One region of the Mesorhizobium sp. M1078 genome, then DNA from elsewhere that is predicted to be linked to it. Evidence: riboswitches for the same ligand, from Rfam matches in the RefSeq annotation. Region 1 holds a riboswitch; the other holds the start of a gene.
The links. Region 1 has a riboswitch for glycine ahead of gcvT (glycine cleavage system aminomethyltransferase GcvT). Riboswitches for the same ligand answer to the same signal wherever they lie in the genome.

Region 1 (15,749 bases):
CGGCCAATGGCCGCGTCGTGCTGTCGGGCGAGGCCGATGACGCGGTCGCCGCCGAGAAGGCAAGCAAGATCGCCAGCCGCTTCTCCGGCAATGAGGAAGTGATCAATTCGGTCAACATCTCGTCCTCGCAGCAGGTTCAGCTCAACGTCCGCTTCGTCGAGATCAATCGCCAGGCCGGACAGGATCTCGGCGCCAAATACAGCGCCAATTTCGCTTACGGCATTGGCGGGCGCGACGTCACCCTCGATCCTGGCACGGTGCCGGGAGCCGGCAATGGCGAGATCATCGGCCGGCTGCTGTCCAACGGCCTGTCGATCGACGTCGCCATCAAGGCGCTGGAGGAACGTGGTCTCGCCAGGCGGCTGGCCGAGCCGAACCTGATCGCCCGCTCGGGCCAGACGGCAAGCTTCCTCGCCGGCGGCGAGTTCCCGATCCCGGTCTCCGAGGACAATGGCAAGATTTCCGTCAGCTACAAGAAATACGGCGTCAGCCTCGACTTCACGCCGACGGTTCTCAAGGACGGGCTGGTGAGCCTCGACATCGCGCCGGAAGTGTCCTCGATCGACGCTTCGGCCTCCTACAATATCGGCAATATCTCGGTCCCGGGCTTTATCGTGCGCCGCGCCAAAACATCCGTCGACCTGAAGAATGGCCAGAGCTTCATGATCGCCGGCCTGCTGCAGTCACAGAACGACATTACCACATCGCGTCTTCCCGGACTCGGCAAGCTGCCGGTGCTCGGCTCGCTGTTCTCCTCCAAATCCTATCAGCGGCGCGAGACCGATCTGGTGATCATCGTCACCCCCTATCTGGTCAAGCCGGTCGATCCGTCGAAGAAGCTGCTCGAGCCGACCGACGGCACGCAGCCGGCCAGCAATGTCGACTATTTCCTCAACAACACCGAGGAAGTGAAATCGTCCGAAGCCAATCGTGCAGTGGCAATGGCCAGCGGCAGTACGGCACAGCCGGCCGCGGTCACCACCGTCGGGCATTTCCTCGACCTGCCGAAGGATTGAAGCCATGCGCGTGGAATCATGCATCGCCCTGCTGATCGCCGGCCTCGCCGGCGGCTGCACCAGCGACGACTATGTCCGCTCCGAGGGACCGACGATTGCCGCCGGCAACGCACAGGCCGCCAATACGGCCATGCAGATGGTCGATCCCTGGAAATACGGCGTCCAGAACACCAGGCTGCTGGTGCCGGCGCAGCGCAGTGAGGCGGCAGTCAACGCCGCCGACCAGGCTGCTGCTGCCAAGGCCGTGCAACCGACAGCGACAACCGATTGATTTGCCCGGTGATTTGACCGGGAATGACCTGACAGGCTGACAAAATGGCAAGCGGCATCAAGACCAAGAAGATCCTGCTGGTGTCCAGCGACCGGACCTTTGCGCAGGATACGCGCACCGCGTTCGCGGCCTCGGAGGTGATCCAGCTTTCGACCGTCGAGAAGAACATTACCGAACTGCGCGGCGAGGTCCAGGAAGCCGATTTCGGCGCGCTCATCGTCGACATGGATGCGGCAAAGCTGGAAGAGATCGAGTCGCTGCAGCGCATCATGCGCCGGCTTGAAGGCCGCGTTCCGGTGGTCGTCGTCACCCAGGAATTCAACGCAGCCGCAGTGCGTATCCTGGTGCAGCTCCAGGTCGCCGATTTCCTGGTCAAGCCGATCACCACCGCCGATCTGGTGCGGTCGGTCGTGCGCGCGCTGCAAGGGCCGGGGCGCGAGGAAAACACCGAGTCGCAGATCTATACCTTCATGCCGGCCGCCGGCGGCGTCGGCACCACGACGCTGGCGCTGCAGACCGCCTTCCAGCTGCATCATTCGGTGACGCGCGGCGCGTCGACCTGCGTGGTCGACCTCAATTTCCAGCAAGGCGCCTGCGCCGAATATCTCGACCTCGAGCCGCGCTTCGACATCACCGAAATCGAGAACCAGCCCGAGCGCCTCGACCGTCAGCTGCTGGATGTGATGCTGTCCAAGCATGCGAGCGGGCTCTGCGTGCTGGCGGCGCCAACGCATCCGTCGGAAATGCGCTCGTTCAAGACCGATGTCGTGGTGCGCATGCTCGATCTCGTCTCGGCCTATTTCGATAACGTCGTCATCGACATGCCGCGCACCTGGTTTCCGTGGACGGAGACGGTGCTGCTCGGCTCCAACAAGCTCTACATCGTCGCCGAAATGACGGTGCCATGCCTGCGCCACACGCAGCGGCTGATCCAGGCGGTCTACGAGACGGCCGGCAAGGAAGTGAAGCCGAACGTCATCGTCAATCGTTTCGAGCAGAAGATGTTCGACAACGGCATCAAGCAGGCGGATGTCCAGGAAATCCTGGGCGAGCATTTCGTCGGCGGCATCTCCAACAATTACCGGCTTGTGCGTGAAGCGGTCGACCGCGGCGTGCCGCTGCATGAGATCGACCCGAACGCCAATGTCGTCAACGATCTGAAGAGGATCATCCTGCCGGAAGAAGCCGTGGTGACGCCGGAGAAATCGCGCTCGCTGTTCGGCATCGGCAGGGGCCTCCTGAAGAGGAAAGCCGGATGACCAGCCGCTTCTCGACCCTGCAGAACCGTGACGTCCGCGCTCTGAAGCCGGCCGAGGCGGCGCCGGTCGCGCATCACGCCGTGGTCATCCCGACGAACCGCAAGGCCTTGCCGCCGAAGCCGGAGACAACACCGGGAAAAAGCGCCAACAAGGTGCTCGATGCCCGCGTGCGCATCCACCGGCTGCTGCTCGAGGAAATCAACCTGGTCGCGCTGGAGCGCCTGCCCAAGGATGAGATGCGCCGGCAGGTGCAGGAGTTCGTGTCGGAAAAGACCCGCCAGGAGCGTATGGCGATCAACACCGTCGAACTTGAAGCGCTGGTCGATGACATCGTCGATGAGATGGTCGGCCTCGGCCCGCTGGAACCGCTGCTCAAGGACCCCGACATCAACGACATCCTGATCAACGGCCACCAGAACTGCTTCGTCGAAAAACGGGGCAAGCTGCAGCAGGTCCATATCCCGTTCAAGGACGAGGCGCACCTGTTGCGCATCGTCAACAAGATCGTCGCCGCCGTCGGCCGCCGGGTCGACGAATCGCAGCCGATGGTCGATGCCCGCATGCTCGACGGCTCGCGCTTCAACGCCGCCATTCGCCCGGTCGCCGTCGACGGGCCGCTGGTGTCGATCCGCAAGTTTTCAAAGAACAAGCTCGGCCTGCACAAGCTGGTCGAGTTCGGCGCCATCACCCAGAACATGGCCGAGGTGCTGGCGGCTGCAGTCCACGCCCGCAAAACGACCATCATCTCGGGCGGTACCGGCACCGGCAAGACGACGATGCTCAACGCATTGTCAGCCTTTATTCCGGAAGACGAACGGTTGATCACCATCGAGGACGCGGCCGAACTGCAGCTGCAGCAGCCGCATGTCGCGCGCATGGAAACGCGCCCCGCCAACATCGAAGGTCATGGCGAGCTGAAGCAGCGCGACCTAGTCAAGAACGCGCTGCGCATGCGCCCTGACCGCGTCATCCTCGGCGAGTGCCGCGGCGAGGAGGCCTTCGACATGCTGCAGGCGATGAACACCGGCCATGAAGGCTCGATGGCGACCATCCACGCCAACACGCCGCGCGACGCCATTTCGCGCCTCGAGCAGATGCTGGGCATGACCGGCATGCCGATGACGGTGCAGTCGATCCGCAGCCAGATCGCCAGCGCGCTCGACCTTATCGTCCAGCTGACGCGACTGTCGGACGGCAAGCGCAAGGTGACCAGCGTCGCCGAGGTGACCGGCATGGAAGGCGACGTCATCCAGATGCAGGAGATATTCCGCTTCGTGCGCACCGGCATGGAAGCCGACGGCAAGATCCTCGGTCACTACGAGGCGACCGGCATTCGCCCGCGTTTCCTCGAGGACCTGCGCAATATGGGCATTGAATTCCCCGGCAAATATTTCGAACCCGGCCGGCCGCAGGAGTAGCCGGGTGTTCGAGAATTTCAGCCCGATCTATGTCGTCTATGCCGCGGCAGCGCTGACCGGCATCATGATCGCCGAAGGCTGCTATCTGCTCTATGCCGGCCGCAGCGACAAGCGCCTGGCTATCAACCGGCGCATGAAGCTGCAGGAAAACAAGATCAGCCAGGAACAGGTGCTGATCCAGCTGCGCAAGGAACGCGGCCTCGATTCCGGCACGTCATCCTTCTCGCCCGACCGTTTTCGCGCGCTGCGCACGCAGTCTGGCATGGTGATGCCCTTGCCGAAATTCCTGACGATGACGACGGGCGTGGCGCTGGCGATGATGCTCGTCGCGCTCTGGTACGGCCTGCCGCTGTTGCTCGCCATTTTGCTGTTTGTGGTGCTGACAGCGCTGCTGCCGGTAATTGTGCTGCGCTCCAAGCGTGCCCGGCGGGTGAAGCGTTTCGGCGTGCAGTTGCCGGAGGCGCTGGAATTGATCACGCGCGGCTTGAAGGCCGGGCATCCGGTTCCGGTGGCGATCTCGATGGTGTCGCGCGAGATGCCCGATCCGATCGGCACCGAATTCGGCGTTATCTCCGACGAGGTGACTTATGGTTCCGACCTGGTTTCGGCGTTGAATTCACTGTTTGATCGCGTCGGCCAGGAGGATCTGCCGCTGTTCGTCACCGCGGTTTCCATCCAGACGAGTTCGGGCGGCAATCTGCGCGAGATCCTCGACGGGCTGTCGACGACGATCCGCGAACGCGGCAAGCTGCGCCGCAAGGTGCGCGCCATTTCGACCGAGGGTCGTATGTCGGCCTATATCCTGACGGCGGTGCCGGCGCTGCTGTTCGCCGCCATCATGGTGATGATGCCGCAATTTTATCAAAGCGTCTGGGATGTGCCGAAGACTTGGTATCTGCTGGGCGGTTCGGTGACATGGCTGATGCTGGGCAACATCATCATGTTCAAGATGTCGAACTTCCGGTTCTGAGATGGAGCAGGTGATCCAGTTTCTTGCCTCGCTGGCGCCGACGTCGCTGATGCCGGTAGCCGCGATGCTGCTGGCATTGGGCGGCAGCGCGGTGGCATGGCCGCTGGTGGTGGCCAAAGGCGACCGCAACGATCTCAAGCGCCGGCTCAAGATCGACGACAGCAAGACTCCCCAACAGGCCGAGGTGGCGCCGAAGAAGAACCAGAGCGTCGTGCGCGAGAAGGCGGTGAAGCGGGCGCAGGAATTCTACGCCAAGAGCGATCCGGAAAATGTCGCCCGGTTGCGTATGAAGCTGATCCAGGCGGGCTATATGGAGCCGCGCGCGGTCGGCACATTCTTCCTGATCCGCTTCGCCTGCCTCGTGGGCGCAGCGATCGGCGCGTTCCTGGTCAACCATTGGATGGGCAGCGCCGATTCCACCGCGACCAGCCGCTGGACCTTCATCATCCTGTCGGGAGCCGCCGGCTATTTCGTGCCCGGCCTGGTGCTCAGCCAGAAGGTGCGGGAAAAGATGCGCGAATACCGCAACGGCTTTCCCGACTTCATGGATTTGATGATCGTCTGCTCCGATGCCGGCATGAGCATGGAGGCCGGCATCGAGCGCGTCTCGAGGGAACTGGCCAAGACCTATCCGTCGCTGAGCCAGAATCTGCAGCTGGTGTCGCTGGAACTCAGGGCCGGCCGCAGCCTCGACGATGCATTGAAGGCGCTCGCCGACCGCCTCAGCCTGGACGAGGTGCGCTCCTTCGCCACGCTCTTGCAGCAGTCGAAGGAACTCGGCACCAGCCTCGCCGGGGCGCTGCGCGTGTTCTCCGACGAAATGCGCCACAAGCGCATGTCGTTGGCCGAGGAGAAGGCACATGCCTTGCCGGCCAAGATGTCGGTGCCGGTGGTGGTGTGCATCCTGCCGGTGGTGTTGATGATCGCCGTCATCCCGATCATCGTCAAAATGACGGCGGTTCAGTAGATACCAAGGCAGTAGATACCAAGTGGCCGCCCGGCGGCTTTCTGCGGTTACTCACTTCAACTACGCTTCGCCTGGATGTCATATCCGGCCGGTTTGGCCGCTCTCCTTCGGCAAAATCCGCAAAAAGCAAAATGAGTGAGCCGTCCATGCGAATAGTCTTGTGCACCGCCTTCCTCGGCCTCGCCGCGGCCAGTCTGTCGCCGGCCTCGGCCGCGGCCGACGATTGCGGCGACGCTGCCGCTCTGGTGCAGCAGGCATATCCCAAGGCCCAAAAGAGTGCCGATGGCGCCTCCTTCACGCTCGAACCTCATACCAGCATCGCCCAGACGCTTTGGGATGGCGATGCGCCATTCGGCGTGGTCTGCAAGATCTGGCCCGCCCATGACGACCTGTTGTTGGTCGCCGTGCCGCTGATCGACAGCTCCCAATCCAGCGACGACGGGCATTTCGGCGATGTCGAGCTTCTGGTCGTCGACAGGAAGACCCGGCAGGTGCGCCAGCGCCTGCTCCAGCCCGGGCTGATGACCGATGATGCCGTCGGCATCCGCGAGATCGACTTCGATACCGGGCGCTACAGATTGGCGCCCGATGTCGGCGCCTTCGGCCTGCGCATCGACATGGCAAACCATTCGCAGCCGAATCCTTTCAGTGAAACCGACCTGCGGCTCTATGCCCTTGACGGCGGTGCTCTGCGCCTGGTGCTCGACGGCATCATCGTGGCCGGCTTTGGCGGCGAAGGCGACACCAATTGCGCAGGATCCTTTCAATCCAACCGGGTCAGCCTGGCGATGAGCCCGGCGAGACATCACGGCTATCACGACATCACAGTGTTCGAGCGGTTGGACACCGACAATCCGTCTGTCGACAAGAATGGCGAGTGCCAGTCCCATCCCGGCAGGTCCATGAAACGAACCTACCGGCTGCGCTACGACGGCAGGCGCTATCAGTTTCCGGCGGGGCTCAAGGCGCTGGAGCCGGAATAGGCTTCGGTTGGTTAATGGCTTCTGTGCCCGAAACCAAATTTTAGGCGCGTTTCCGCACTGAAGTTTAATCGCCCTGTTGTAGTCTGCTTCCTCAGAGAACGACCCGGTAAATCGGGCGATTGGGGCCAGGGGCATGCGTCACAGAAGTTTCACGGTAATGGCCGCGCTAGCGGCCGTCTTGATGGTCGGCGGCTGCACGACCGACAACGTCGACAAAACCAAGACCACATCGATCCAACCGGTGGCAAAAGACGTCAGCACCTCCGACCTTGCGCAAGGCAAGGCGCAGTTCCGCGAGGCCAATTACGGCCTTGCCGAACAGCATTTCCGCAAGGCCGTGGAACTGAAGGCCGACAGTGCCGAGGGATGGATGGGGCTTGCCGCCTCCTATGACGAACTCGGCCGCTTCGACTTCGCCGACCGCGCCTACGACCAGCTTTTGAAGGTTGCCGGGCGCAAGCCGCAGATTGTCAACAATATGGGCTATTCGCAGCTGCTGCGCGGCAACAAGAAGAAGGCGAGAGCGCTGCTCATGGAAGCAAGGGCCGGCATGGCCGACCCGAGCGTGATCAACGCCAATCTGGCGCTGCTCAACAAGGGCTGAGACTAGGGACACTCGCGTGCCGAGCTTCGCGGGACGGCAGTCGACGCTTTGTAAACCCTGTCGGCAGGTTGCTTTGAAAACCGGCCGAAACGGTATCTCCGGCCGGTTGCATGCCTATGATGCGCCACAAATCGAAGATCCCAAAGGTTGCCGCTCATCCATGCTGGATTTCAGTTCGCTATTGCTGGCGGCTGCGCTGTCGGGCACATGCCTGAGCGTCACCATGTTTGTGATCTGGTTCACGGCGCCGCGTGCACGCTTCGTGCTGACGGTGGCGTGCGGCATTCTCGTCCTTGTCGCCCACGTCATCGTCTTCTGGCGCTACACGAGGGAGCCCAGTCCCTTGCTTTGCCAGGCGGCGCTGGCGCTGCTCAGCCTCGGTTTCCTGGCGCTTTCACTTTCGGCCATCCAATATCTTGGTGTGCGAAATTACAGCCGCGCTGTCCTGCCGGCCATGCTTGCGATGGCTGTCTGCGCCGGCGTGACCTATCTCGGTTTCGATGGTGTCGGCTTCATCCTCACCTATACGACGGTAACAGTGCTGCTCGCCTCGATCGGGGTGATGTTCTGGATCAAGGGCAGTCAGGATCGCGGCATTCTGCTGGTCGTTTCGGCGCTAAGCGGCGTCTGCGGCGTATCCTTCGGGCTCTGCGGCGCCGTGCTTCTGGTCAAGGGCCAGTGGGTGCTCGGCGTCGCACCCGACAATTGGGCCGAGCGGTTGAATTCGGTCGTGGCAGTCGCCTGCATGACGGCGCTCGGGCGCGCTGACGCTGTCGCTGCATCATCTGCAGGCACAGATCGAACTGAAGGCCGAGACCTTGACCGACCCGTTGACCGGTCTCATGAACCGGCGGGCTTTGAACTCGCTTTATGGCGAGCGCGTCTTCGGCCCGTTCATGTCGGTCGCCATGTTCGACCTCGACCACTTCAAGCGGACCAACGACATCTATGGCCATCCCGTCGGCGACCGGGTGCTTTGCCGTTTCGCCGCAGTCATCAAGAAGTATGACAGGGTTGGCGTCGACGCCTTCCGGCTGGGCGGCGAGGAGTTCGCGTTGGTCATGTCTCGGATGACCGAAGACAAGGCCTACGATCTCGCCAGCAGGATCGGCGTCGCCTTCGGCACGGAAGTGGTGCCGACGCCGCGCGGGCCGTTGCGCAGCAGCGTCAGCGGCGGCATTGGCTTTGGCAAGGAAGACGGCAGCAGCCTGGATGAAGTGCTGGCCGAGGCCGACCGGGCGCTCTACGCGGCCAAGAACGCCGGGCGAAATCGCGTGCTTGTCCTCAACGGCAAGGCCGATGGGCCGGCCTTGCGTTCAGCCTGACAGGCCAGAGTGTTATTCGGCGGCGCCGAGATATTCCGACAACGGCGGGCAGGAGCAGACGAGGTTGCGGTCGCCGGCGACATTGTCGATGCGCGAGACCGGCGGCCAGTATTTGGCCGCTGTATCGACATCGCCAGCGGGGTAGGCCGCTTCCAGCCGCGAATAGGGGTGAGTCCACTGGCCGGCAAGGGTTTCGGCCGCCGTGTGCGGGGCATTGACCAGCGGGTTGTCCTCGAGCGGCCATTCGCCCTTCGCCACTTTCGCTGCCTCGCCGGCGATGGCAATCATCGCCTCGCAGAACCGGTCGAGTTCGCGCTTGGGCTCGGACTCTGTGGGCTCGACCATCAGCGTGCCGGCGACAGGGAACGACATGGTCGGCGCGTGAAAGCCGTAGTCGATCAGCCGCTTGGCGATATCATCGACGCTGATGCCGGCGCTCTCCTTGAGGACGCGCGTGTCGAGGATGCATTCATGCGCGATGCGATCGTGCCTGCCCTTGTAGAGAAGCGGGAAGTGCGGCGCGAGCCGCGTCGCCACATAATTGGCCGAGATGATCGCCGTCTCCGTCGCCTGCTTCAGGCCGGCGGCGCCCATCATGCGGATGTACATCCAGGTGATCGGCAGGATGGAAGCGCTGCCGAACGGGGCAGCGGACACGGCATGCGCCGAACCTTCGGTGACATGACCCGGCAGATAGGGTTTCAGATGCGCCCTGACGCCGATCGGACCGACGCCCGGACCGCCGCCGCCATGCGGGATGCAGAAGGTCTTGTGCAGGTTCATGTGGCAGACATCGGCGCCGATATCGGCGGGCCGCGCCAAAGCAACCAGGGCGTTAAGGTTGGCGCCGTCGAAATAGACCTGGCCGCCATGCTCGTGAATGAGAGCGCACAGGTGGCGCGCGCCTTCCTCGTAGACGCCGTGCGTCGAGGGATAGGTGAACATCAGGGCTGCGAGATTCTTCGAATGCTCGTTGGCCTTGGCCCGCATATCGTCCATGTCGATATTGCCGTCCTCCAGGCAACGCACGACGACGACGCTCATGCCGGCCATCGCCGCACTCGCCGGATTGGTGCCATGCGCGGACTGGGGGATCAGGCAGATGGTGCGATGGCCTTCGCCACGCGAACGGTGATAGGCGCGGATGGCGAGCAGGCCGGCATATTCGCCTTGGCTGCCGGCATTGGGCTGCAGGCTGACGGCGTCGAAGCCGGTGATCTCCGCCAGCCAGCCTTCCAGCTCGCCGACCATGGCGCGATAGCCGGCCGAATGGCTGGCCGGCGCGAAGGGATGGAGGTTGGCGACAACAGGCCAGCTGACCGGCATCATTTCGGCCGCCGCGTTGAGCTTCATGGTGCAGGAGCCCAACGGGATCATGGTGCGGTCGAGCGCCAAATCCTTGTCGGCTAGCCTGCGCAGCAGGCGCATCATGTCGGTCTCGGAGTGGTTTTCGCGGAAAACCGGCTGGGTCAGAAACTCCTTGCCGCGCGGCTTGCCGGGCATCGCGCCGGCCTCAGTAGCGCCGGACTTGGCGCCGAACAGGGCGGCGATAGCCTCGAGATCCGCCTCGGTCGAGGTTTCGTCGAAGGCGATGCTGATGCGGTCGGCATCGATGACGCGCAGCAGCCGGCCACCTTTTTCAGCGGCAGCGGCGATCGAAGCTGCCTTGCCCTTCACTTCGGCCGTCACCGTGTCGAAACGGCTTGAGCCGAGCACGGAAACACCAGCGGTTTTCAGGCCTGCTGCGAGGCCGTTGGCGAGCTCATGAATTCGGGCTGCGATCGCCTGCAAACCAGTAGGCCCGTGCCAGATCGCGTATGCGGTCGCCATGTTGGCAAGCAGCGCCTGCGCGGTGCAGATGTTGGAGGTCGCCTTGTCGCGGCGGATATGCTGTTCGCGCGTCTGCAGGGCGAGGCGATAGCCGGGACGGCCCTTGCTGTCGATCGACTGGCCGACGAGGCGGCCGGGCATCAGCCGGGTCAGCTTGTCGGAGACGGCGCAATAGGCGGCGTGCGGGCCGCCAAAGCCCATCGGCACGCCAAAGCGCTGCATCGGGCCGACGGCGATGTCGGCGCCAAGCCTGGCCGGCGCTTCGGTCAGCGTGAGCGCAAGCGGATCGGCGATGAAGACGACCACGGCGCCGGTGGCGCGAGCCTTCTCGATCGCCGCCTTGTGGTCGCCATAGACGCCAAACGTGTCCGGCCAGGAGACCAGCAGGGCGGCGGTGTTGTCGTCGATGGTCTCGCCATCGATCTCGATGCCGAGCGGCTCGGCGCGGGTGCGCACGACGTCCAGCGTCTGCGGATGCGGCGTGCCGGCCAGCGCCACCTTGGTGCGCTTGTCGCGGTGATGGCGCAGCGCGATGCCGACCGCTTCGGCCACCGCCGTCGCTTCGTCGAGCAGGGAGGCCGAAGCCACCGGCAGGCCGGTCAATTCGGTGACCAAGGTCTGGAAGTTGAACAGCATTTCCAGGCGGCCCTGGCTGATCTCGGCCTGGTAGGGCGTATAGGCCGTGTACCAGGCCGGGTTCTCGAACAGGTTGCGCTGGATGACCGGCGGCACATGGACGCCGTGATAGCCGGCGCCGATGAAGCTCTTCAGCACCCTGTTTTTTGCCATGGTCGCAGCCAATTCGGCCAGCGCTTCGGCTTCGCTCGCCGGCGCGGGAAGGGCTAGCGGCAGATCGAGGCGGATCGACTGCGGCACGGCCTGGCTGATCAGCGTCTCGACTGAGGGAACGCCGATCACGGCAAGCATGGCTCTGACGTCGTTTACATCAGGACCGATGTGGCGGGCCGAGAAGGGGGTAAGTGCTGCGCTCATGGCAATAGGTCCTGATGTCAACCGATATGGGCTTTGTAGGCGGCCTCATTCATGAGGCCTGCGAGTTGGCCTTCGTCGGCGAGCTTCATCTTCCACAGCCAGCCGTCGCCGGTCGCAGCGGAGTTGACCAGCGACGGGTCCGAGGACAGCGCGCCGTTGGCGTCGGTGATCTCGCCATCAACCGGCGCATAAACATCGGATGCCGCCTTGACGGATTCGACGACCACGGCGGTGTCGCCCTTACTGAGTTTGGTGCCGATTTGAGGCAGTTCGACGAAGACGAGATCGCCAAGCTGTTCCTGCGCATAGTCGGTTATCCCGACGGTGGCGATGCCTCCCTCGACGCTCAGCCATTCGTGATCTTGTGTGAAATAGGTTTTTGCCATCGGAATTATCCTTTGCGGTAGCGATGAGGAGTGAAGGGCAAGGAACTGATATCGACCGAGATTTTCGTCCCGCGAACATCGGCGAAGAGTTTTGTGCCCGGCTTGGCCAAGGCCGTTGACACATAGCCCATGGCGACGGGATGGCCGGCCGAGGGGCCGAAGCCGCCTGATGTCACGTGGCCGGCCGGATTGCCGTCGGCATCGAACAAAGCAGCGCCGGCGCGCACCGGCTGGCGGCCGTCCGGCTTCAGGCCGACGCGCTTTTGCGACGACCCGCGCTCCAGGATGGACCGCAGCGCATCGGCGCCGATGAAGGATCCGCCGGCGCGGAGATCTTTGGGGATCGCCCACATCAGGCCGGCACTCGCCGGATCGATCTCCGGCGTGATGTCCTGGCCGTGCAGGCACAGGCCGGCCTCCAACCGCAGCGAGTCGCGGGCAGCAAGGCCGATCCACAACACACGCTCGTCCTCGATCAGTTTCGTGGCCAGAGCGCGCGCATCCGCCTCCGGCAGGCCGATCTCGAAGCCGTCCTCGCCGGTGTAGCCGGAGCGGCTAATGAACCAGTTTTGCTTCGGCTCGATGCCATGCATGAACAAGAGCGAGCCGGTCTCGATGCCGGCGCGGGACAAGGCAGCCCAGGCTTCGGGCCCCTGGATCGCCAGGAAGACGCGATCGAGCGCATCGACCTTCACGTCGAAATCGGTCGCCAGCGCACGCAAATGCTTCTCGTCCTCGACCGCATTCCCGGCGTTGGCGACCACCATGAAGCGCTCGGCGCCGAGCCGGGTGACGATCAGATCGTCGATGATCCCGGCGGCCTCGTTGAGGAAGAAGGTATATTTGGACTGTGAAATCTCAAGCGCGCCGGCATCGAGCGGACTGGCGCGGTTGAGCAGTGCCGCAGCGCCCGGTCCGCTGATCTCGAACAGCTTCATATGCGAAATGTCGAACAGGCCGGCATGTTCGCGGGTGTGAAGGTGCTCCTTCATCACGCCGGCCGGATAGGTCAGCGGCATCGACCAGCCCGCAAAGGCGCCAAAGCGTGCGCCGGCGGCGGTGTGCAGATCTTCGAGAGGAAGGTGTTTGGTGTCGTCGCCCGTCATGTCATCTCCAGAGTCGCACGCAATCGGCCGCTGCTGGCGACCAGTCCGTGCCCCTCTGTCTGAAGCCTGAGAGACTCGCGCAACCGGAACTCTGTCGGCGACGCTTACACCTTCGGCGCGGGGGCAAGCCCCGACTTTCCAGAGTGTCTTTCCCGTCTACGGTTCTTTTGCCTGAGAGATTTCGGGCGATTTCCCCTTCGGCGGCAGCTCGCGCTGCTCTCTCCCGCAAACAGGTAGGACTCAAAACTTAAGCCCTCGACGCGCCATCCATAGCTTGTCGGCGACACCTTGTCACCTGCCAGCGACACGTAAAGCGCGTCGTCTTTACAGTCTTCGCTAACCACGCCGTTTGCCGGTTTTTCAAGACAATGGCGATATTCTGGGCTGACGGTTTGGCCGGCAATTGCGTTGGGCACGGCGGATGGGGATTGACAGATGGGCGAACGGATCGGGAGCGCGCCGGTGGCGGGGCTGGCCTCGAAGGACCGCATCACGGCGGAAGATGTCGTCATGCTGCGTCGCGAAGTGTTCGCCGACGGCGTGGTGACGCGCGGCGAGGCTGAAGCACTGTTCGCGCTCGATGCGACAGCGACGGACAAATGCCCGCAATGGCCTGAATTCTTCGTCGAGGCCGTTACCGACTACATCGTCCACCAGGAAAAGCCGGCAGGCTATATCTCTGAAGACAATGCCGGTTGGCTGATCCAGACCATCTCGCGCGACGGAATGGTCGACAGTGTGACCGAACTGGAGCTGCTGGTGCATGTGCTGGAAAGGGCGAAATCATCGCCCGGCCGGCTCTCCGCCTATGCGCTCGAGCAGGTCGCCAACGCGGTGGTCGACGGCAAGGGACCACTGATGCTCGGCGGCGCGCTGGTTCCCGGGCTGGTCGCCAAGGCAGAGGTCGATCTGTTGCGCCGCATTCTCCATGCCTATGGCGGCGACGGTAACATCGCCATCACACGGGTTGAGGCCGAGGTGCTGTTCCAGATCAACGAGCAGACCGCAGCGGCCCACAACGACCCGTCCTGGAACGACCTGTTCGTCAAGGCGCTCGCCAATTTCGTCATGTGTTCGGCCGGCTACCAAGCGCCGACGCGCGATGTGGCGCTGCGTCGTGACAGTTTCTTGGACCAGGTCGAGCCCGAAATTGGTGGCTTCTTCAGCCGCATGGTGTCGGGCGGCCTGGCCGGCATCATGGAAGCCTATCGTTCGCCCGGCGATATCGAGGCCGAATGGGAGTCGAAGAACCGTGCCGCCGAGGCACTCGCGCGCCGCGCCGAGACGATCGACGCCAGCGAGGCGAAATGGCTGGCCGATCGCATCGGCACCGACCGCCCGCTGCGTGACAATGAACGCGCGCTGCTGACGCTGATCAAACTCGCCTCGCCGGAGATACATCCGGCGCTCAAGCCACTGCTCGACAAGGTTGCTTAAGCCGCGCCGTTTTCTGCGACCGTTTTGCAGAGGACGATATTGGAGTGTCTTCAGGCCAATCGCCAAGTTCGGCCACGCGCTCGAAACCGGCTTCCTCAGGCAAGCTCGGTTCGGCCGGAGTCAGATCGTGCTCGGTCAGAATGCGAGGCCATCAAATCCCGCCATACCAGTCATAGCCATTGTCTTCCCAATAGCCGCCGCGGCTGCCGCCGATATTGGCAAAACTGTCGACGAGCTCGATCTTGTAGAGATACTTCGGCATCTTGTAGCCGAGCTGTCGTTCGACGCGCACGCGCAGCGGCGCGCCGTTTTCGACCGGCAGCGGCTTGCCGTTGAGGCCGTAGGCGAGGATCGTCTGCGGGTGGCGGGCATCGATCAGGTCGATGGTGCCGTAATATTTGATTTCCCCGGAGAGGCTGCGATCGATCGTATCGAGGCAGTGGAACATGACATAGCGGGCCTGCGGCTTGACCACAGCCTGGTCGAGCACCAGCGACAGCGGGGTGCCGGTCCATTTGGCGATGCAGCTCCAGCCTTCGACACAGTCGTGGCGGGTGATCTGCGTGCGGCTCGGCATGTTCTCCAACTGCTCGCGGCTGAGCGACAGCGGCTTTTCGACCAGGCCCGTTACCTCCAGCCGCCAGTCGGCGAAATTGTTGGCGAGCAGGCCCTTGTAGGTGTCATCGTCGGGCGCGGTGACGCCGTTCGGCCGCTGCGGCTGGCGGATGTCGGCCTCGGTGAATTCCGGCGCCAGAGCATCGCGGCCGGCAAGCCAGCGTTGCGCGCGGTAGGTCAGGCCATTGGCGTTTTCGAGGAAACTGCGCAGGCCGTCGCCCATGCCGAGCTGGCTGTCGAAGGCATCGCAGCCCGACAACATGATGCCGGAAACGCCGAGGCCGGCGCCCGTCAGGAACTTTCGGCGGCTGATCTGGAATTTGGCCATCTCACGCACTCCTCTCGGTGTCGCCATGCCTTGGCGGATCGGTGCGGTACCAGCCGGTGATGATCGAGCGCAGTTCGTTGATCGGGCCGGCGGCGAGGATCATCATCATATGGACGATGAAAAAGCCGACCAGCAGCACCATCACCGTGAAATGGATGGTGCGCGCCGTCTGCCTTCCGCCGAGCAGTTCGTTGAGCCAGGGCAGCACCGAGTTCATGCTCGGCGACATGGCAAGGCCGGT
Region 2 (15,749 bases), on a different contig from region 1:
AGACTCATATTCCCACCTCTAGCGGCTATGCGGGCCTCTCTGGGCCCGCATAGCCTTCATGTCAGCGGTTGGAACATGCCCACTCAGTTGTTGTGGGGCCTGGCAGGTTCACCTCGGTCAGTCCGTATGGCTTAACCGCCTCGATCATTTCAGGCGTCCCGATGTATTTCTTCAAAGCCTCGTTGAACCGCGCCAGGAAATCGGCGTCTTCCGATCGGAAGCCAAGGCCGATCCAGTTCTGCGTCCACTCGGGGAGGTCATTTGGATTGGTCGCCTCTAGCTCTCCCTTCGATTCATCCGCAACGCCCTTAACCTCGAAGTAGGTCATGCCCCCAGCGTCCGCGCGTCCTGATTTGACTGCCGCAACGACTTCCGTTCCGCTTGGAACCTGTGTGATCTGTTCGTCCGCAACGCCTTCCTTCTTTGCAGCCTCGATCAGGCTGGCACCCGAGTAGGTTACAAAAGTGGCATTCTTGTTCAAGATATCTTTGTAGTTGTGGATACCCTTTGGATTCCCCTTCGGCACCAGAAACGCGTCGCCAGTTTTGGCGATCGGTTCTGAGAAGGTCACGTTCTTACAACGGCTGCCCAGTATGTACATACCGCCGGTGATTATGTCGTACCGGCCAGCCTGCAGACCAGGGATCATGCCACTCCACTCGGTGGGGACAGGGTCGATTTTTGTGATCCCCATGCTTTTCAGGACGTCAAGCGCGATTGTATTCACGAAACCCTTCGGCTGACCTTTGTCATCGAGAAACGCGTAGATCGGACCGTTGGTGAACCCGATTCTGATCGGCTCTCCTGCCTTAACCCGGTCCTCTAGCGGACCCGCATGCGCTGCAAATGAACCTGCCAGACCGGCAATTCCTGCCACCAGTAAGGCGGCCCCTATCTTAGTTACCATCGGAGTTCCCTTTTCTTTTCTAGCGAGCCGCAGCCCGTAATAGCCGCTGACCCAACCCGGAGATGGTACTGCATGCCGAATAGAGCATTTCGGTCAAAAATCATAGTCGGATGAAACATCAGAACCAGGTACGTGCATTTTCTGACTACCCTCAGCGCATACTCGCCGTGCCCAGTGTCGCTCCGACAACGTTCACCCAGTACGCGATGCCGTAAGGGATAGCAGCGTCGCTGAAGTCGTAATTTGGGTTGTGGAGTGCAGCGGTCTTTCCGTTGCCAAGGAAAATCATAGCGCCTGGCCGCGCATCGAGCATATATGCGAAGTCTTCGGCGCCCATGGCCGGCCTAACACGGCGGTTGACGCTTTCCGTTTGGCTGGCTGCCTCCGCGGCCCGCGCTGCAACATCGGTCGCTTTCACGTCGTTGACTGTGACTGGTACTGAAGGGCGGTAGCGATAGGTAATGTCGCCACCGAAAGCCTGCGCTATCTTTCTCGCGACAATCTCAATCTGTTGCTCAGCAAAAACGCGGAGGTGGGGAGCAAGAGATCGGACCGTACCCGCGAGTTTTACCTTGTCAGCGATAACGTTGTACGCGTTCGAAGCGGATAGCTTCGTCACCGAGATGACAAGCGAATCCGTGGGATCGGTGTAGCGTGAAACCAAAGACTGCAGCCCCGTTATGGTGTGAGCAGCTATTACAACGGGATCGACGGCAAGGTGCGGGTTCGCAGCGTGACCACCGCGGCCTTGAATCGTGATGTCAAAGTCATCCTGCGAGGCCATTAGCGGCCCGCTGCAAATGGCATATTTTCCGACATCCAGACCTGGCCAATTGTGGAGACCAAATACCTGCGAGATCTGCAAGCGATCCAGGAACCCATCCTGGATCATTTTGAAGCCGCCGGACGGGAATTCTACCTCTTCCGCCGGCTGGAAGATCAGTGCCACACGCCCTCTGAAGTCTCGCGCCTCTGAAAGGTACTTCGCCGCGCCAAGCAGCATAGCCATATGCCCATCATGGCCGCAGGCATGCATCTTACCGACGGCACGTGACGCCCATGGAAGCTTTGTCGTTTCCTGAATAGGCAATGCATCCATATCGGCCCGGAGGGCGATTGTGCTGCCCTAACCCAGGCCTCCCTCTATCAGGGCGATCACGCCGCTTCCGCCAATGCCGGTTTCGATGTGGTCTATGCCAAACGACTCCAGTTTATCGCATACGAACCGAGCAGTATCCTGAACATCGAAATCCAGTTCGGGATGGCTGTGAATATGCCGACGCCAAGCCGTGACTTCAGCTTCCAGATGCAAGAAATCTTCCGCTTTTCTCATGTCGGCTCCTAAGGCCACGATATCGAAAGGCATGCAGCAACGTTCACCTTTTGTCGCTTCAAAAAGGAAACGGTTTCGAAATGTCGTGAGCAAAGTGATCGCCTACGTGAAATGCTTGCGTCACTGAGGGGTGAGATATGCCCTTACATCGTTCGAGCCGGCAGCGCATATTCCGGGAGCGATATCGAGTGCTTCGCCTAACGTTGGACACCAAATATGCTGGACGATCTTGATCGGCGCATCCTCGCTACCCTCCAGAAAAACAATCGGTTGTCGTTTTCGGAGCTCGCTGATCTAGTCGGATCATCGGCAGCCTCGTGTATGCGCCGCGTCAACAAACTGCGGGCTGACGGCGTTATCACCGCGGATATCTCATTGGTCGACCCCAAAGCGCTGGGAAAGACGTTGACGGTTGTTGTCAACGTTGAGCTCGATCGAGAGCGACTCGACCTGGTTGATGATTTCAAACGGGCAATGCGCGCTGCGAAGGAAGTAACCCAGTGCTACATGGTAACCGGTGATGCTGATTTTGTTCTGATTGTCGCCGTCGAGGATGTCGAGGCTTTCGATGTCTTTGTTAAAACCAAACTCTATACCAATCCCAACGTGCGGAAGTTCAAAAGTATGATCGCACTAGATCGGGTCAAATTTGAGCCACGCGTCTTGACTTAGCCGCCGTATGCAAAAGGCTATCCGATCAAAATCCGAACCTTTTTGAAGCGTTCATTGCGATCAGCCGACCGGTTTGATCGAAATTCTCGCGTTGGGATCTGCAAAATAGCTTCACGGCTGTGCGAACCACCGCCATCTGTCGGCAGGCCAACAGCCCACGTCAGCGACTTCCATCGCGTTCTGTCTCGACTCCGTACCCGGCGGTCTCAAAAGCAGAGCGCCCATACTGCGGCCATTTGAGGATCTCAGGAAATGACATCTGCCGAAGCTCAACCTGTCACGATGTTTCCATCCATCGACGAGCGCCATCAGGATCCAAGGCGCTATCCGCATGGCGTCGCTTTCATGGACGGCCAATACCTTCCGATGTCAGAAGCAAAAATCTCCGTACTGGATTGGGGGTTCCTTCATTCCGACGCGACCTACGATACCGTGCACGTGTGGGATGGACGCTTCTTCAGGCTCGATAAGCATTTGGAACGATTCCATCGCGGAATGGCGAAACTTCGAATGAAGATTCCATATACTCATGCTGAGATCGAGAGCATCCTTTCTACATGCGTGGCGCTGTCCGGACATCAGTCTGCTTATGTCGAGATGATTTGTACACGAGGGGGCTCGCCAACGTTCAGCCGAGACCCGCGTCAGGCGGAAAATAGGTTCATTGCATTCGCTGTTCCATATGGCTCGGTCGCCAATAAGGCGCAGATGCAGCGCGGGCTTCACGTCGCGATCAGCGATACTGTTCGTATTCCCCCAGCGTCGGTTGATCCGGGCATAAAGAATTATCATTGGCTGGATTTGGTCAAAGGACTGTTTGATGCGTACGATTCCGGCGCAGAAACTGCACTTATCGTTGATACTAACGGCAACATCGCAGAAGGGCCAGGCTTCAACGTTTTCGCGGTCAAAGGCCAGAAATTGAAGACGCCTGCTCATGGAGTTCTCGCGGGTATCACACGACAAAGCGTGTTCGATCTTTGTGGTGAGTTGGGTATCGATGTTATCGCCGGCGACATCGATCGGGAAGAACTCAAGGGTTCTGACGAGGTTTTCATCACCTCGACGGCTGGCGGTATAATGCCGGTGACGAAGATTGACGACCGTTTGGTTGGAGACGGTAGTGTCGGACCGATAACCAAGCGAATTACCGATCTGTACTGGAAAAAGCACAGCGACCCTATGTGGTCTACACCAATTCAATACAAATAGGACCGACGCCACTCCCCTCTGTTACAAATAGGATAAACTTGAACCCGACTTTCATATCTCATCTCGAAAAAGAAATCCGCGGTCTGAAGTCGGCTGGGCTTTACAAGCCCGAAAGGGTGATTACCTCGATGCAGTCGGCAGAGATCGAGGTGGCGAGCGGCGCAAAGGTTTTGAATTTCTGCGCTAACAATTATCTTGGTTTGGCGGACAACGAGGAACTGAGGGCCTCCGCGAAGGTGGCCCTCGACCGCTACGGATACGGAATGGCCTCGGTACGCTTCATCTGTGGAACGCAGGAGGAGCACAAGCAGCTTGAGGCGCGCATCTCCTCGTTTCTGGGACTGGAGGACACGATCCTGTATTCCTCCTGCTTCGATGCCAATGGCGGTCTGTTCGAAACGCTGCTCGGCGAAGAGGACGCGATCATCTCGGATGCGCTGAATCACGCCTCGATCATTGACGGCGTGCGACTCTCCAAGGCCAAGCGCTTCCGCTACGCCAACAACGACATGGCAGCCCTTGAGGAGGAACTAAGGAAGGCGGAGGGTAGTCGCTTCAAACTGATTGCGACCGACGGGGTGTTCTCCATGGACGGCATCATCGCCAACCTGGGCGGTATCTGCGATCTCGCCGAGAAGTACGGGGCTATGGTCATGGTCGACGACAGCCACGCAGTCGGGTTTGTCGGCAGGCACGGACGCGGCTCGGCCGACCATTGCGGGGTCGAGGGAAGGGTTGACATCATTACCGGCACGCTTGGCAAGGCGCTGGGCGGCGCATCCGGTGGTTATACGTCGGCGAAGCGCGAGGTGGTCGACTGGTTGCGCCAGCGGTCGCGGCCCTACTTGTTCTCAAACACGCTAATGCCGGCGATCGCAGGCGCGTCGCTGAAGGTGTTCGAGCTGATCGACCAAGGCGACGCTTTGCGCGAAAAGCTCTACGCCAACGCCGATCGCTTCCGTTCGAAGATGACCAAGGCTGGCTTCACCCTAGCCGGCGCCGATCATCCGATCATCCCGGTTATGTTGGGCGACGCGTCGCTTGCTCAGGCGATGGCGGAGAAGATGCTGGCACGTGGCATCTACGTGATAGGCTTCTCGTTTCCGGTCGTTCCGAAAGCCCAAGCGCGTATCAGAACGCAGATGTCGGCTGCCCATTCCACCGCTGACATCGACCGGTGCGTCGAGGCTTTCGCCGACGTGGCAGCCGAGCTAGGGATGACGCCCTAAACTATCTTGCGCGTATTTCTCATCAAATGCCACCGCGCTGATGGTTGATAGACCGAATTTTCCGCTTCACAGAGCCTAGCTGGTTCAACCGGTCAGAAACTGGGCGGAAGATGGTGTTTTATCTGCATGAGCGCACAGAGATTGATTTAAATCTAACAGCTTTCAGATGCATGATGTGAAAGTTCATAGGTAACGCGGGAGAGACTGGCATCGCCAGCGCCGACGGAGCAACCCCCCAAGGAAACTCTCAGGCATAAGTGACCGCCTCGCCGAACGATCTGGAGAGAGACGCGCACGCGTCCACCGAAGGGGAAAGCCGGATCCGGATAAGCTCTCAGGTATCAAGACAGATTTGGGGACTGGCCCGGAGCTTACACCCCACCGTTCATCTGTTGGAGACAGAAGATGCCGAAGATTCTTGTTATCGGCGCCGGAATTACCGGCGTGTCGACCGCCTACGCGCTCATTCAAAGCGGCTACGAAGTGGTCGTGTTGGAAAAGCAACGGTATGCAGCGATGGAAACATCGTTTGCAAATGGAGGGCAACTGTCGGCCTGCAACGCAGAAGTGTGGAACCACTGGTCTACGATCATCAAGGGTATCAAATGGATGGCGCGCCGCGATGCCCCCCTTCTGATGAATCCCTCCCCCTCGTGGCACAAGTACAGCTGGCTCGCAGAGTTTATGGCGAACATATCGCGGTATCGCGAGAACACCATCGCCACTGCACGGCTGGCGATATTGGCGCGGCAGCATATGTTTGATATTGCCGAGCGCGAAAAGATCGACTTCGACCACGTTCGGAAGGGTATCCTCCACGTCTATTATGACAAGGCGGGCTTCGATCATGCCGCCAAAGTCAACGAGATGCTGGTCGAGGGCGGCCTGGACAGGTACGCGGTAGGACCTGCTGAAATCTCGTCGATTGAACCAGCACTCACCGGTTCCTTCCACGGTGGGTTCTACACACCCTCCGACTCCACAGGTGATATCCACAAATACACGAGCGGGCTTGCTCGGGTCTGTGAGGGGCGAGGTGCGAGTTTTGTTTACGATGCCGACGTTGTGCGCATAACGAAGCGGAATCGCTTCACCGTCAGCTACACGCGAAATGCTTCGGCTAGCGGTGCTGCGACAGAAAATCTCGACGGGGATGCGGTTGTGGTGTGCGCAGGCGTCCATAGTCGCGGTATCGGTGCAATGCTCGGGGACCGCCTGAACATCTATCCGGTCAAAGGGTACTCGATCACTGTCGACCTCAGCGACGAACGCTCTCAGGCGTCAGCCCCTTGGGTGAGCATTCTGGATGATCGAGCAAAAATCGTCACCAGCAGGTTGGGACAATCACGTTTTCGAGTTGCTGGCACTGCGGAATTCAATGGGGCCAACCGCGACATCAGAGATGACCGTGTAAGGCCCCTCGTCGAGTGGACCCGCACCCTTTTCCCAGGGATCACCACCAATAGGGTCATTCCTTGGGCGGGCCTCCGGCCAATGATGCCGAACATGATGCCCAGGGTCGGGAAAGGCAAAACGCCAGGTGTCTTCTATAACACTGGGCACGGTCATTTGGGCTGGACCTTGTCAGCGGCAACCTCAGCGGCACTCGCTGAAGTGATCGGCAAGGAGATCCCAGCCGAAGCGAGATTGGCCGCATGAAGATTTCGAATGGAGACGATTCAAAGCAGAACCGAGTCGAAATAGGTGATCTGAAAATTGTGAAGGAGCTCCACGCTTTCGTGGCAAACGAGGCACTGCCCGGCACCGGGATAGATGCCTCCGAATTCTGGTCAGCCTTCTCTTCGATTATTCACGACCTTGCACCGAGGAATCGCGAGCTGCTGAAGCTGCGGGACGACATTCAAAGTAAGATCGACAATTGGCATCGACAGAACGGGGCGCCCGATGATCTCGATGCCTACAAAGCCCTTCTGACCGAGATCGGCTACATCGTTCCGGAAGGGCCGAATTTCAGCATCTCGACGAGGAACGTCGATCCCGAGATAGCTTCGATCGCCGGCCCGCAGCTCGTCGTGCCGGTGATGAACGCGCGCTATGCGCTGAACGCCGCAAATGCGCGCTGGGGCTCGCTCTATGAAGCGCTCTACGGCACGGATGCGATCTCCGAGGATGACGGCGCGGAGAAGGGCAAGAGCTACAATCCCGTGCGCGGCGACAAGGTGATCGCCTGGGCGCGGAAGTTCCTCGATGAGAGCGTTCCGCTCGTTCGCGCCAGCTGGAGCAAAGTCAAGGTTATCAGCGTCGCCGACGGCGCGTTGGCGCTCGCCAAGGCCGACGGCAAGGCGGTGAAGCTGAAGACGCCGGAACAGTTCGCCGGCTACAAGGGCGAAGCGGGGAAGCCGACGCATTTTCTCCTGAGGAACAATGGCATCCATATCGAGATTGTCATCGATCCGAACTCGCCGATCGGTAAGGCCGATGTCGCCGACATCTCCGACGTGCGTCTGGAGTCCGCCATCACTGCTATCATGGATTGTGAGGATTCGGTCGCGGCGGTCGACGCCGAGGACAAAGTCACCGTCTACCGCAACTGGCTCGGCCTGATGAAGGGCAACCTGGAGGAGCAGGTCACCAAGGGCGGCACGACGTTTACCCGCAAGCTGGAGCCGGATATCGAGTACACCGGCCCGGATGGAAAGCCTTTTTCGCTGCGCGCCCGCTCGCTGATGCTGGTGCGCAATGTAGGCCACCTGATGACCAACCCGGCCATCCTCGACCGCGACGGCAACGAGGTGCCGGAAGGCATCATCGACGCGATGATGACGGCAGCCATCGCGCTGCACGACATCGGCGACAAGGGTCGCCGCGCCAACTCGCCGGCAGGCTCCATGTATGTGGTGAAGCCGAAGATGCACGGGCCGGTCGAGGTCGCCTTCGCGGTGGAACTGTTGGGCCGCGTCGAGCAGGCGCTCGGCATGATGCCCAACACGATGAAGATGGGCATCATGGACGAGGAGCGCCGTACTACGGTCAACCTCAAGGAGTGCATCCGCGCTGCGAAGGAGCGCGTGGTGTTCATCAACACCGGTTTCCTCGACCGGACTGGCGACGAGATCCACACCTCGATGGAAGCAGGCCCGATGATCCGCAAGTCCGACATGAAGCAGTCGGCATGGATCGGCGCATACGAGAACTGGAATGTCGATATCGGTCTGGCCTGCGGGCTGGAAGGCCGGGCGCAGATCGGCAAGGGCATGTGGGCGATGCCGGACCTGATGGCGGCGATGCTGGAGCAGAAGATCGGACACCCGAAGGCCGGCGCTAATACCGCCTGGGTGCCGTCGCCGACGGCGGCGACGCTGCACGCCACGCACTACCACAAGGTCGACGTGCATGCGGTGCAGGAAAAGCTGAAGGCGCGGGAGCGCGCCAAGCTCGACGACATATTGTCGATCCCTGTCGAGCCGCACCCCAATTGGACGCTGGAAGACATCCAGAAGGAACTTGACAACAACTGCCAGGGGATTCTTGGCTATGTGGTGCGCTGGGTCAACCAGGGCGTCGGCTGCTCGAAGGTGCCGGACATCAGCGATGTCGGCCTGATGGAAGACCGCGCCACCTGCCGTATATCCTCGCAGCATGTCGCCAACTGGCTACATCATCGGGTCTGCACGCGCGATCAGGTCATGGAGACGCTGAAGCGCTTGGCGGGCATGGTCGACCAGCAGAACGCCGGTGACAAGCTCTACCAGCCGATGGCGCCGGAGTTCGACAACTCGATTGCCTTCCTTGCGGCAAGGGATCTGGTATTCAAAGGCCGCAAGCAGCCGGGCGGATACACCGACCCAGTGCTGCATGCGCGCAGGCTTGCGCAAAAAAGCCGAGAGCAATCTGAAGTATAGGAGAATATTGATGACGGGGGCCCGCCAGGCTCGGCCTCGCCAGCAAGCCACCAATTGACGAACGCCGATGTGGGGCGCTGGCATCAGCTGATCATCGACCACGCCGTTGACCTTGCCGCGATATTGACCGCGGAAATGGGCAAGCCCCTTGCCGAGGCCAAATCGGAAGTGGCGCATGCGGCGGCGTACCTGCAATGGTACGCCGAAGAGGCCAACCGCATCTATGGCGAGACGATCTCCGCGCCATCGACGGATCGTCGCCTCTGATCAAGCAGCCGATCGGCGTCGTCGGCACGATCACGCCATGGAATTTCCCGGCCTCCATGGTGGCGCGCAAGATCTCGCCGGCCTTGGCGGCTGGCTGCACGATCGTGCTGAAACCCGCTGAACAGACGCCGCTCGTGGCCGGCGCAATGTTTGCCCTCGCCCACCAGGCTGGCTTTCCCGAAGGCGTGGTCAACCTGATCTACGCGTCTGAGGGCGATGCCGTCGGCCGCGAACTCTGCACAAACGCCAAGGTCCGCAAGATCAGCTTCACCGGCTCGACCGAGGTTGGCCGGCTGCTCATGCGCCAGTGCTCGCACCAGATCAAGAAGGTCAGCCTCGAGCTCGGCGGCAATGCGCCTTTCATCGTCTTCGACGATTCAGACGCCGATGCACAAAGGCGGGCGTCGGCGCGAAAGCTGACCTCGAGGCGAAACTCGACGGTTTCTGCGGGTCCGGAGCCGCCGCCCATTGATCGCGCCGTCGACCGCCGAGACAGGCATCCATCGCGGCCCGCAGCAAAATCGCGGCCGCGTCATTGACCTCGAAGACGATCCGCTCCGAGCTGTGGTGGCCAAGCTATTTCGCACTGCTCTTTGTTCCAACCCCATGACGACGCTCCAGGTCTTGCGCGGTGAGGCTCATCCAGCGGCTGCTAGAAGGGCTTTCGTGGCAGCCGTGCTTGAAGCGGCATTACTAAACACATTGTTTACTGCCGATGCGCGTCGATCGTTCATTCGGCCAAAGGGTGCATCACATTTCAAAACGCTTCTCTTTTTGAAGGCCGCGTTCACCGAAAGACGATTTTTGACGGAACGACTTCGGCCGCCTGAGTCATGCTTCGGTCGAAGGTCATGCAAAAAGGGCCGGATGGAACGTCTGGGCAAACCTACAAGCGCGCAAGGCCATGAGACGACTGAGCCAAAGCAGAGAAGGCTCTGATCGCCTGCGCCTTCCTGCAATCTCGCTAAACAAGCGGAAGGGGAAAAAAGGATCCTTAGCCCGCCGCCCCAACCGAGCCTACGCGCCGTCAGGCAAGCCATCCTCACCGCGCTCGCGCAGCCGCCCCCAATCCGTTGTCCCCACTGCCGCAGAACCCTCTCCGCTAAAAATCTGCCAAAGTAGTGCTAGTCATCAGCCTCGAACACTCCGAGCCCGCAAGTGTTGCAAAGGTCGCCACATTTCAATCGAAGCCCTTTTGTGCGTCCTCGATTTCAGGATCTTGTGGCCTTGTGCCTCACCATAGGTGGCGCTGCCGACAGACATGCCAGACATGCATGACAGTTACGAACAAAGGGAAGCCTGTCGTACCCCGAAGGAGACGCTCAGGCAAAACTGACCGCACCGCAGAACGATCTGAAGAGAGACGCCGCAAGCCCGGCAAGAGACGGACTTCACACGGATCCGAAGGTGCATTACGCGTCGAGAAAGGCATTGGCGGGCCGCTGCCGAGCGAAGCCAACTCTCAAAGCTTACACAAGAAGTAATGCCTCGAAGCGAGCCGCTGCGAGCGGTCGAGTATCTTCACCTTCCCGCACGATGGCCACCAGCGCCGCGACGTTGAGAAGGCCACCGGCCGCGATGATACCCAAGTTCCCGATGGTGAAGGATTCGAGAGGCGCCATATCGGGCCCGGTAGAATATGGGATGCCGCAAGGTCAATTAATATTACCAAAACGTTTAACGGTGTTATAAACAATTAACAAATGTTTTCTTTAAAAATTCTTCGCGCTGTGCAAAATCGGTCAAAATGTACAGAACGTCGGGAGTATGATGGATGCGTGACGAGACGAGCACCCCGGTTTCTCTACCAGAAATTATCGCGCATTTCAGTGAAGACTATTTTCACTTTGGAAATGTAGTAAATACACCCACTCTGAGCGATCAACAGGCGACAGTAATTTGGGATCTTCTTTCTCTTAAAGGAGGCAGCTCGGTTCTTGAACTTGGATGCGGTTATGGGCGGATTAGCAACCGGTTGGCAGAAAAAGGAGCGCGGGTAGCCGGACTTGACATCTCGCCGGCCTTGCTAAAAAAAGCCGAAGCGGACGCGGCTGAACGGGGGCTAAATGTTGAGTATGTTCTTGGCGACATGCGCTCACTCCCATGGCGAGATCAATTTGAGGCGGCTTTTCTGTGGTACACGACGTTTGGCTATTTCGATGATGCGGACAACGAGAGAGTTCTTCGTGAAGCCGCTTCTTCACTTAGAAAGGGCGGGCGCCTTTTAATCGACTATGCCAATCGCTTCGCGTTCTTACGGCACGAGACACCTTTCTACGTCTGGCAGCATAACGACGATCTAAGAATCGATATAGTGAGCAATGATGTGCTTAGCGACCGGCGGAACATCGAAAGGATCTTCGTCCGCGATGGATACGTTAGACGAACGCACCTTTCTTTCAGACAGTATGGGTTTTCTGAATTTGTTCGCATGTTGCGAAGCGCGGGGTTCGTGACTATTGAGGCTTATGGTCCGGACGGTGGAGCGTTTACATCCGATAGCTCGAGCCTCGTAGTTGTGGCGCATAAATAATACGACTGTCTGTCCTACAAGCTTTTAGTCCATGCTAGAGAGTTGCTCATGCCTGCATTCGGTCAAGAAGAGTATCGTGCACGCACCGCCCGGCTGCGCCAGCAGATGGCCGAGCGTGGCATCGACGTACTGCTTGTCTTAAATGACGGAAATATGAACTATCTGAGTGGCTACGAGGGCTTTTCAGACTACGTTCCACAACTCGCTCTTGTGTGCCAGGACGAGGAGGATCCGTGGCTTATAGTGCGTGAAATGGACGTTGTGTGTGCAGAGGCCACCTCGTATCTGCCGCAATCACGCATCCTCAGTTATCCGGAGAAATACATCGCTTCGAGCCAGCTCACCGCATGGCAGCCCATTGCCGACGTTGTGCGCGAGCGCAGCAAGTCGAGCCGTATTGGGGTTGAACTGTCAGGGAAGATGCTTGGAGTCAAGGGCCATGCCGCTTTGAGCAAGAGGCTAGGCATATCGGAGTTCATCGATGCCGATGGGGTGGTTTCCGCTCTGAAGTCGATAAAATCACCTGCTGAGCTGAGCTACATTGAGCAGGCAGGAAAGATCGTCGATAGGGCTTTGCAGCTCGGTAGGCTCGCAATCTCGGTGGGCGCTCGAGAATGCGACGTTGCCGCTACCGTTTCGCATGCACTCATTTCTGGCACTCCGGAATTTCCGGGCGCGATAACCCGACCTTTCTCCATGCACGTAGGCTCCCCTGCGAACGCGGTACATCTCACATGGACTGACGGACAGTACAAGATGGGCTGTCAGACGAATTTCGAGATCGCCGCCTTCCGTCGCCGTTATGCCTGCGCCTTGTCACGGACGGTATTTTTGGGTGAGCCAAATGCCAGATCGAGGCACGTGCACCAAGCGTGCCTTGATGGTTTCCTTGCTGCCTTCGACGCTATTCGACCTGGAGTGAAGAGCGCCGATGTCGAGCGAGCTTTTCGACGCCGATTTGCACCTCGCGGCGTGCGAAAGGAATCCAGAATTGGATACTCAATAGGGATCGATTGGACAGACGGAGGCCCGAGCATCCAAGAGGGAGATGAGACGGTGCTTCAGGCCAACATGACCTTCCACCTAATCATCGGTATTTTTGAAAAGACCGATGGTTATATCTTCAGTGAGACCATTCGCGTGACCGATGATGGTGCGAAGTCGCTGAGCAATATGTCACGCGACCTGCTAGTAAATTGCTGATTGTTCTCAGTTTGCGATGCCGGCCTAGCATCAATGTGAGGCGCCGGCATGGATACACCGTATTCTCGGCGAACACATCGATCGCCATTTCGGCTGCTGAGCGTGTCGGCGCGCCGTAAATCTCGCGCAAATCCGTCTTCATGTCGACCTGCACCGAGAGCGGCACCTTGTTCAGGACGTTGGCGGTCTTGTGCACCCAGCAGCGTTGGTGCCTGGTGCCGGGAAAGACCTCGTCGAGCGCCTTCCAGAAGCCGAGCGCGCCATCGCCGACGGCAATATCGGGCGCGATCTTCAGGCCACGCCGCTTCACGTCGACCAGCAGCTCGCGCCAGCTCTGCGCGCTCTCGCGAACGCCGGTCTGGAAACCGACGAGTTCTTTCCTGCCCTCGGGCGTGGCGCCGATCAGGACCAGCATGCATTCGGCCCCCTTTTGGCCGCGCACAGCCTTGCTCCCGGCCTTGAGTCCCACATCGCGCAGCTTCTTGGCATGCAGGGAGGGTCGAGCCCACGCGTAACTCTCGCCCTTCATCAACAGATGCCAGATCACGACAGAGAGTTTGCGTGCGGTTGCCACGGCCGCGACATGCTGTCCGCGCTGGGCTCGCACGCGCAGGAAGAAGGCTCGCAACGGTCCGGGAGCACGAGCGGCCGCCCAGGCCGCCTCGACGAGCATGCCGCGCGCATGACCACGCCCCTGCTTGGTGATCCGCCCATGGTAGGCCGGACCTGGTCGGACGCTTGGGTTCAACCCGAGATAGTTCACGAGCTTCTGCGGATCGTCGAAGCGCGACACGTCGCCGATCGCCGCCTTCATCGCCAGCGCGACGGTCATGTCGACCCCGGGAATGGTCATCAGCCGCTTCACGCCTTCATCCGCGAGAGCCGAGCGGGCTAGATCGCGCTCGATGACCTGGAGGTCTTCGCCCAATCGGTCGAACTCGCGCAAATGCCGGTCGATCGCGAGACGGTCGTCCTGCGGTACGACCTGCTCCCTCAACCATGACCGGCGCTTGGTGCCGCACAGGTCGGCATGCGGGCAGGACGGGATCAGGTGGCTATGAAGGATCGACTGGATGACGTTCTTTAATCGAGATCTCTGCCGGTCAATCTGATTGCGCCGTGTCACCTGTCGACGCAGAGCCTGCGTCGGCTCATCCGGAATCCAGACTTCCGGCAGGAAGCCGCTGGCATAGAGCTGCGCCAGAACGCTGGCATCGATCGTGTCCGTCTTGATCTTGGCATAGCCGATGATGCGCACCTGCTTGGGTTTGCGATCACCACTTTCTTCACATGCGGCGACAACCGCGGCGGCCGAGGTCGCGTTGCCAGTGGCCTCGATCACCACGACATCATCCAACGACAGCTTTGCGGCGAAGGCATCCAGCAGATCGCGTCGCATGTCGACGCGGCCCAGCCGCCTGAGCCTGCCGTCCTCCCAAGCTACCGCCTCGGCGAAGGCGCGATGGATATCCAGTCCGATGATGCGCATGCCCGTTCCTCCTTCTTGGCTCGGTCAAAGACGGGAGCTGGCGGGCAACACGACATCTACTGATCCGCGCTCGCAGCGCATCCGGGAAAGTCGCGAGGGGCGGCCATGTAACGAGCTCGGGCTCTCAGCCCACGCTCTATTGACGGCCTGCCTGCACCTTCGTGCTACTGGCGCCCCACAATCCCGGATGGGCTCACCATAAGGCCGTTCCAAAACAAGAACAGCAGGACGAAAGGCACCACAGATCCCGGATTAGGTTAGGTCGAAAGGATGAACCGCACGATCAAGGAAGCCACCGTCAGGCGCTTCTACTATGAGAGCCACGACCAACTCCGCCAGCACCTTGCCGACTTGGTCTCGGCCTACGACCCCGGGCGCAGGCTCAAGACCCTCATAGGCCTCACCCCTTATGAGTTCATCTGCAAGGCTTGGGCCAAACAGCCCGAACGCTTCAAGCGTAATCCGCTCCAGCAAATGCCGGGACTAAACATCTAGAGCACGTCCTGCCATCGATGAATCGATTGTGAAGTGACGTCCGCGTTGTGTGCTGATTCAACATTCATCTCGACGGAGGTGGATAATGGGAAAAGCACTGAGTGGCGATCTGCGGTGGCGTGTGTTGAAGGCTTTGGACGAAGGTATGTCGGCGCGCCAAGCCGCGGCGCGGTTTGGTGTGGGTATATCAAGTGCGATCCGCTGGATTGCTCGGGCGAAGATTCGGCGAGACTGGGCCGCGGCCGCAGGGTCGCCGCCGCGCGTCCAGCCTCGATGCGCATGACGCCTTCATCGTCGGGCTGATCGAGGAGCGCAAGGACATCACGCTGAACGAGATGGTGGCGCGGCTGGAGGTCGAGCAGTGAAGGCGCTGATGCGCGCCAAGGCCGAGAGGACAATCGCCGCGCTCTGGGATACGGTCGGCGCGATCCTCGAACGCTTCAACCCCTGACGAATGCGCCAACTACTTCAAGGCAGCCGGGTATGACCCAGATTGAACAGGACGTGCTCTAGTTCAGCTTCTTGACCGCAGCTTATCGGCCACCA

Region 2: it holds a riboswitch for glycine, as region 1 does, so the genes downstream of both, NKH38_RS15620 (D-amino acid dehydrogenase) here and gcvT (glycine cleavage system aminomethyltransferase GcvT) in region 1, are expected to answer to the same signal.

What each region holds. Positions count from the first base shown of each region.
Region 1 is NZ_JAMYMP010000002.1:386,724-402,472, reverse strand. Features, by position in the region: gene NKH38_RS06065 (type II and III secretion system protein family protein) at 1-1,016, shown strand, start outside; gene NKH38_RS06060 (hypothetical protein) at 1,021-1,287, shown strand; gene NKH38_RS06055 (CpaE/TadZ family protein) at 1,332-2,546, shown strand; gene NKH38_RS06050 (TadA family conjugal transfer-associated ATPase) at 2,543-3,964, shown strand; gene NKH38_RS06045 (type II secretion system F family protein) at 3,969-4,934, shown strand; gene NKH38_RS06040 (type II secretion system F family protein) at 4,936-5,901, shown strand; gene NKH38_RS06035 (PA3715 family protein) at 5,832-6,884, shown strand; gene NKH38_RS06030 (hypothetical protein) at 7,018-7,488, shown strand; gene NKH38_RS06025 (hypothetical protein) at 7,603-7,773, opposite strand; gene NKH38_RS06020 (GGDEF domain-containing protein) at 8,331-8,813, shown strand; gene gcvP (aminomethyl-transferring glycine dehydrogenase) at 8,826-11,636, opposite strand; gene gcvH (glycine cleavage system protein GcvH) at 11,654-12,022, opposite strand; gene gcvT (glycine cleavage system aminomethyltransferase GcvT) at 12,028-13,128, opposite strand; glycine riboswitch at 13,278-13,364, opposite strand; gene NKH38_RS06000 (hypothetical protein) at 13,564-14,565, shown strand; gene NKH38_RS05995 (molybdopterin-binding protein) at 14,717-15,508, opposite strand; gene NKH38_RS05990 (cytochrome b/b6 domain-containing protein) at 15,510-15,749, opposite strand, start outside.
Region 2 is NZ_JAMYMP010000010.1:66,008-81,756, forward strand. Features, by position in the region: gene ehuC (ectoine/hydroxyectoine ABC transporter permease subunit EhuC) at 1-8, opposite strand, end outside; gene ehuB (ectoine/hydroxyectoine ABC transporter substrate-binding protein EhuB) at 62-907, opposite strand; partial or broken gene NKH38_RS15600 (amidohydrolase) at 1,059-2,240, opposite strand; gene NKH38_RS15605 (Lrp/AsnC family transcriptional regulator) at 2,457-2,912, shown strand; gene NKH38_RS15610 (aminotransferase class IV) at 3,165-4,124, shown strand; gene NKH38_RS15615 (glycine C-acetyltransferase) at 4,163-5,353, shown strand; glycine riboswitch at 5,539-5,627, shown strand; gene NKH38_RS15620 (D-amino acid dehydrogenase) at 5,759-7,012, shown strand; gene NKH38_RS15625 (malate synthase G) at 7,009-9,216, shown strand; partial or broken gene NKH38_RS15630 (aldehyde dehydrogenase family protein) at 9,292-9,875, shown strand; gene NKH38_RS15635 (class I SAM-dependent methyltransferase) at 11,258-12,016, shown strand; gene NKH38_RS15640 (M24 family metallopeptidase) at 12,065-13,219, shown strand; partial or broken gene NKH38_RS15645 (transposase) at 13,227-13,739, opposite strand; partial or broken gene NKH38_RS15650 (IS110 family RNA-guided transposase) at 13,749-14,708, opposite strand; partial or broken gene NKH38_RS15655 (IS481 family transposase) at 14,970-15,203, shown strand; partial or broken gene NKH38_RS15660 (helix-turn-helix domain-containing protein) at 15,289-15,565, shown strand; partial or broken gene NKH38_RS15665 (IS630 family transposase) at 15,565-15,700, shown strand.